DNA from 2 places in the Pseudoalteromonas sp. CnMc7-15 genome. Region 1 is predicted to be linked to the other one. Evidence: predicted binding sites of a transcription regulator. Region 1 holds the regulator's gene; the other holds the start of a gene.
The links. The regulator MetJ, encoded in region 1, represses methionine synthesis genes. The targets are predictions, from matches to a motif close to TAGACGTCTAGACGTCTA.
Positions count from the first base shown of each region.

Region 2: a site for MetJ is predicted at 2,025-2,042, ahead of metK (methionine adenosyltransferase). Genes of this name have one in related genera too.

Region 1 covers NZ_JAKRFT010000003.1:597,825-601,258, forward strand. Annotated here, with positions in the region: gene metB (cystathionine gamma-synthase) at 1-989, opposite strand, end outside; gene metJ (met regulon transcriptional regulator MetJ) at 1,169-1,489, shown strand; gene MHM95_RS10055 (malic enzyme-like NAD(P)-binding protein) at 1,682-2,926, opposite strand; gene rpmE (50S ribosomal protein L31) at 3,392-3,434, opposite strand, start outside.
Region 2 covers NZ_JAKRFT010000005.1:114,709-118,142, reverse strand. Annotated here, with positions in the region: gene MHM95_RS13105 (CYTH and CHAD domain-containing protein) at 1-65, shown strand, start outside; gene MHM95_RS13100 (START domain-containing protein) at 40-687, shown strand; gene metK (methionine adenosyltransferase) at 762-1,913, opposite strand; gene tkt (transketolase) at 2,281-3,434, shown strand, end outside.

The DNA.
Region 1 (3,434 bases):
ACCCCGCCCAACGACTCCGCTAAGGTAAACTGCTGTACTGAGGTGAGGAATTTTGCACTGTCTTGCAGCTGACCTTTAATATCAAAGCTCACCATACCTCCAAAGCCCTGTTGCTGCGCCTTCGCCAAGTCGTGTTGTGGGTGCGAACTCAACCCTGGATAGTAAACAGACTGCACACTAGGATGCTGTTCAAGGTATTGAGCAATCGCCAAGGCATTTTCTTCATGCTGCTTAAGGCGCACTTTTAAGGTACGCAAACCACGCAGGGTGAGATAGCTATCGAAAGCGGCGCCGGTAATGCCAATATTATTAGCCCACCATGCCAGCTCTTCACCCAACTCTTTGGTTTTGGTGATCACCGCACCACCGACCACATCGGAGTGACCATTGATATATTTAGTGGTCGAGTGCACCACCACATCACAACCCAATAACAATGGGTTCTGTAAGGCGGGAGATAAAAACGTGTTGTCGGCTGCAACCAGCGCACCGATGCTCTGCGCGGCATCGCACACTGCGCGGATATCCGTGAGTCGCAAAATGGGATTACTGGGCGTTTCAATCCACACCAGTTTGGGTTTGGCGGCCACTAAGCGTTGGTAACAGTTTGATTGAGTGAAATCGATAACCTCAACCTTGAGCAACCCCCGTTTGGCTAAAGAGGTAAATAAGCGATAACTGCCGCCATAACAATCATGGGGGATCACTAGGGTGTCATTGGGTGTCAGTAGCTGCGTCACTAGATGCACTGCGGCCATACCTGTCGCGGTGATAATTCCGTGCTCTCCCCCTTCTAGTTGCGCTAAGGTCTGCGCCAAAATATCCCGATTGGGATTACCACTACGACCATAATCATATTCGCGTTTGCTATCAAAATCGGCAAAGGAATAGGTGGTCGATAAATGAATGGGTGGCACCACCGCACCATGGTGCTTATCAGCATCAATACCATGGCGCACGGCGATGGTGTCTTTTTTTAGTTGTGACATATTTGCCCCCAATCAAGAAAATGGATGTTTAGACGTCCAAAAGGTTAAATTAACACAATTTAGAAGTCAAAACATTTATACGTCTAAATAGCTAATTTATGAATATTTGACTATCCTTACCAACGCGATAAAATTTCGTCCTTATTGATGCCTAAGTGACCAAAAATAAGACGCAAATTATGGCCAAGTGGAATGGTGAATACATTCACCCTTATGCGGAGCATGGAAAAAAAGCCCAACAGGTAAAGAAAATTACCGTTTCCATCCCGCTCAATGTTTTAAAAGTATTAACCGATGAACGTACTCGCCGCCAGGTGAATAATCTTCGTCATGCCACCAACAGTGAGTTGCTGTGTGAAGCATTTCTACATGCCTTTACTGGCCAGCCGCTGCCAAATGACGAAGATCTCCGTAAAGACAACCCGGAGAAGGTACCTGAAGAGGTGAGAAAAATTATGGAAGAAATGGGTGTGGAAGTGCCTGTTATCGGAGAGGACTAACAAAGATAAGCAAGTTTAACTAACCCCTGAGCATTAGGCCCCTTTGCTGGAGTAAGCATAGTGTTATGCATACATGTCGCAAGTTGGCCTGTATGAAAAGTCGTTAGTGAAGCTATTACTCTTTGCAAGCCATAAAAAAACCCAAGCATTGAGCTTGGGTTTTCTTTTTTCTAGCGCTGAGTAGTAAAGTGATTACTCAGCCATATAATTCGCTGGCATATCAATTTGCGCAACACCTGAGTCCACAGCCGCCTGCGCCACGGCTTTCGCTACGCGTGGCAATAATCGTGGATCCATAGGCTTGGGAATAATGTATTGCGCGCCAAACTCTAACTCGCTCACTCCAGATGCCGTTAACACTGACTCAGGTACTGGCTCCTTGGCGATACTGCGAATAGCCTCTACAGCGGCAATTTTCATCTCATCATTGATAGCGGTGGCACGCACGTCCAGTGCACCACGGAAAATAAATGGGAAACACAGTACGTTATTCACTTGGTTCGGGTAGTCAGAGCGCCCAGTGGCCATAATTAAGTCTTTGCGCGCACTGTGTGCCACATCCGGCTTAATTTCTGGGTCTGGGTTAGAACAGGCAAAAATGACCGGCTTGTCGGCCATCAATTTAAGGTCTTCAGCTGCGAGCAAATCTGGGCCAGAAACACCAACGAACACATCGGCATCAGCAATAACGTCTTGCAAGGTACGCTTATCGGTGTTGTTAGCAAATAATTGCTTATATTCATTTAAGTCATCACGACGCGTGTGGATCACCCCTTTACGGTCAAGCATGTAAATATGCTCGCGCTGAGCGCCACACTTAATAAGCAACTCCATACATGCAACTGCCGCTGCGCCAGCCCCCAAACACACGATCAGAGCATCACGAATATCTTTACCTTGAATTTCTAAAGCGTTTAGCATGCCTGCGGCAGTGACGATAGCAGTGCCGTGTTGATCATCATGAAATACTGGCACATTACAGCGTTCAATGAGCGCTTGCTCGATTTCGAAGCACTCTGGAGCTTTAATATCTTCGAGGTTAATACCGCCAAAGGTATCGGCAATATTTTCTACAGTGTTAATAAAGTCTTCCGTGGTGCGATGCTTCACCTCGATATCGATGGAGTCAAGATTAGCAAAACGCTTAAACAGTAGTGCCTTGCCTTCCATGACCGGCTTAGACGCTAACGGCCCTAAGTTACCCAACCCTAAAATGGCACTGCCATTAGAGATCACAGCAACCATATTGCCTTTGGCCGTGTATTTATAAGCATTGTTAGCATCGGCAGCGATTTCACGCACCGGCTCTGCAACACCTGGGCTGTAGGCTAAAGCGAGATCGTTAACGGTCTCGGCGCTTTTGGTGAGTTCAATGCTAATTTTTCCTGGAACGGGGTTAGCGTGGTAATCGAGGGCTTTTTCACGAAAGTCAGACATGAACGAGTATCCTGCTAGAAATGTATGTGAGAGTTCAGCTAGTTAAGGCAAACCATACCGCTTTTCTAAATATATTCAAGCAATATCAGGTCTATCCTGTTGTACGAAATTAAAGGGTTTTAAGCCCAAATTCATGCACATTATCTAAAGCTTTATGTGTAAATTTTGATATTCCATGCACTATAGGGACTTATGCATGCATAAAAAACCACCTAAAGCCATGCATAATGCTATATCCGAATAACTTAATATAACTAAAAAGAATACCGATCGGATAACGAATCTTATTGTTCGCTAATAACAAAGTAAGTGAATTTTAGTGAACTTTAGCGTCATTATTGTGCTTTTTTGTCACTTTAAATGAGCTAGAGCTTAAGGTGAAATGACTAGTATGAATAATGGGGATGGATTAAAATCATAGACACAAAAAAAGCACCCGAAGGTGCTTTTCTCGACAAGCAAAGATTACTTCTTGCTGCTAAGCGCACCGAAGCGCTTATTGAAGCGA
Region 2 (3,434 bases), on a different contig from region 1:
TGTTGAGTGCGATGGAGCAAAGCCGAGAAGCGACTCGTGATGTTCAACCTTATTGGCGCGATTAGCCTACTTAGCCTCAGCTTTGCAGCTGGGGTTGAAATCCAACCTTGGCGGAATTATAAAAACCTCCCTGATTTGAAAGTGGTCTATACCGTCAGTAAAGATGGTATCTACCATATTTATGCTGAGCTTTTCGTTGCCGACGCCCGCACAGCTCAGTTACTGACGCTACTGTATAACACTCAACAAGCATCGCAGTGGTTGCATGCAGTACAAGAAGTTCGTCTTTTGCACTCTCAAGGCAATCGCAACCGCGTATACACGGTGATTAATTCGCCTTGGCCCGTTGCTGATAGGGAGCTTTATACACAAAGTTGCTATCAGCGTGTCAATGACTATACCACTGAGTTACGGGTGTATGCCTATAACCCAAATATCGCTCGTAAAAGTGATAGGGTACGCATCACAACCCTGACTGCTAACTGGCGAATGACGCAGCAAGACGACGGCTTACTTATCCGCTATCAGGTTTTTGCCGACCCAGGTGGTAAGCTTCCACGCTGGCTCAGTAATAAAGTATCGTTGAAAAGTGTATCTAAAACTATGATGAGCTTGAAAAGTCAGTTAGCAGCAGTACAGGCTCTGCAAGTTGCGCCAATCAGTGCCGGCGATTGCGGCGAGGATTAACTGCCGAGAGTGGGGTCATAGCTATAAAAAAAGCGCCATATAGGCGCTTTTCAATTAACTTATAGGTAATTCACTTATAATCCAGCGTCGGCTTTAAGTGCCTGTGCTTTATCGGTCGCTTCCCATGGGAATTCATTGCGACCAAAGTGGCCGTAAGCCGCTGTAGGCTGATAAATCGGACGTTCTAAATCAAGCATTTGAATTAAACCATAAGGACGTAAGTCGAAATGCTTGCGGATCAGTTCGATTAAACGCGTTTCGTCTAATTTGCCGGTGCCAAAGGTTTCAACACTGATGGAGGTTGGCTCGGCAACGCCAATGGCATAAGACACTTGGATTTCGCATTTATCGGCTAGGCCGGCCGCGACTATATTTTTGGCAACGTAACGTGCTGCGTAAGCGGCAGAGCGATCCACTTTCGATGGATCTTTACCTGAGAATGCGCCACCACCGTGACGTGCCATACCGCCATAAGTATCAACGATGATTTTACGACCAGTTAAGCCGCAATCCCCCATCGGGCCACCGATCACGAAGCGTCCTGTGGGGTTAATGAAGAACTTAGTCGCATCGGTAATAAGCTCTGCTGGTAGCGTTGGTTTGATAATGGTCTCCATGACCGCTTCAACCAAGTCATCTTGCGCAATAGAATCGCAGTGTTGCGTTGACAGCACGACGGCATCGATACCGACGGCCTTGCCATTCTCATAAGCAAAGGTCACCTGTGACTTGGCGTCTGGACGTAACCACGGTAATTCGCCATTTTTGCGCACTTCGGCTTGGCGTTGTACCAAGCGGTGTGAATAGGTAATGGGCGCTGGCATGAGCACGTCGGTTTCATTACAGGCATAACCAAACATTAAGCCTTGGTCACCTGCACCTTGCTCTTCTGGACGAGCGCGGTCAACACCTTGATTAATATCAGGAGACTGCTTACCAATGGTGTTTAGAATTGCACATGAGTCGGCATCAAAGCCCATATCGGAATGGGTGTAGCCGATTTCGCGCACGGTTTTGCGCGTTAACTCTTCGATGTCGACCCAAGCACTGGTTGTGACTTCACCACCCACCATCACCATACCGGTCTTCACATAGGTTTCGCAGGCTACACGGGCATGGGGATCTTGCGCCAAAATAGCATCGAGTACCGCATCAGAAATTTGGTCAGCGATTTTATCCGGGTGTCCTTCAGACACAGACTCAGAAGTAAATAAATGTTTTGCCATAAGTTTCTGCTCACAAGTATCGCGCTTCCCAAGATCATACCAGCCACTGGGTTGAGCGCAGCATAAATTAAGGCGCGTATTCTAGCTAAATCACAGGTGATTTCCTAGCTTTTTACGCCTAGACGTCTAAATAAAATTGATTGTATAGCGGTCTTTTGACCTTTATTGCTTGGTGTTTTTGTACTCTTTTAGTTATCAGTATTTTTATTCGTTATGAGTAATTCTAAAGTTACTCGTTCGATGCCCAATTTTTAATTGCAGGGGGCAGATGAATAAGTAAGAATGGGCTTTCGTCTTATTCTTTACCCGCGCCAGCATGAGCGCGAGTGAAGCCCCAGCGCAAATACATTTAAAGGTAGGAGAATTCATGCCATCACGCAAAGAACTTGCAAACGCCATTCGCGTGCTTTCCATGGACGCGGTTCAACAAGCTAAATCAGGTCATCCGGGTGCCCCGATGGGCATGGCCGATATCGCCGAAGTACTGTGGCGCGATTATCTTAAGCATAACCCGAGCAACCCTAACTGGGCTGACCGTGACCGATTTATTCTCTCAAATGGCCACGGTTCAATGCTGATTTATTCGCTTTTACACTTAAGCGGCTATGATCTTCCTATTGAGGAAATTAAAAACTTCCGTCAGCTTCATTCAAAAACTCCGGGCCACCCTGAATACGGTTACGCTCCGGGTATTGAGACTACTACGGGCCCGCTTGGACAGGGGATCACCAATGCGGTAGGCATGGCAATCGCGGAGAAAGCCCTTGCTGCTCAATTTAATCGCGCTGGCCATGAAATTGTTGATCACTATACTTACGCTTTTATGGGCGACGGCTGCTTGATGGAAGGGATTTCTCACGAGGCGTGTTCGCTTGCAGGAACTCTAGGCCTTGGTAAGTTGATTGCGTTTTGGGACGACAATGGTATTTCTATTGATGGTGAGGTAGAAGGCTGGTTTAGTGACGACACTCCCGCGCGTTTTGAGTCTTACGGCTGGCACGTGGTGCGTAATGTTGATGGCCACGATAGCGAGGCTATTCGCGCTGCTATTGATGAAGGCCGCGCCCAAGGTGACAAGCCAACGCTTATCTGTTGTAAAACAGTGATCGGTTACGGCTCTCCTAATAAATCAGGAAGCCATGATTGCCACGGTGCGCCGTTGGGTGATGATGAAATTAAAGCTGCGCGCGAGTTCTTGGGTTGGTCTCATGACGCCTTTGCGATTCCTGATGATATCTATCAACAGTGGGATGCTAAAGAGAAGGGCACACAAGCAGAGCAGAGTTGGCAGGATAAGTTTGCGGCATACAAGGCGGCATACCCTGAGCTTGCTGCTGAGTTTGAACGTCGCCAAAATGGTGAATTGCCTGCTGACTGGGCTGAGAAGTCGCAAGCCTATATTGAGCAGTTACAAGCAAACCCTGATAGCCCAGCAACACGTAAGGCATCGCAAAATGCCTTGAATACCTTTGGCCCCATGCTACCCGAGTTTATGGGCGGCTCAGCCGATTTGGCCGGATC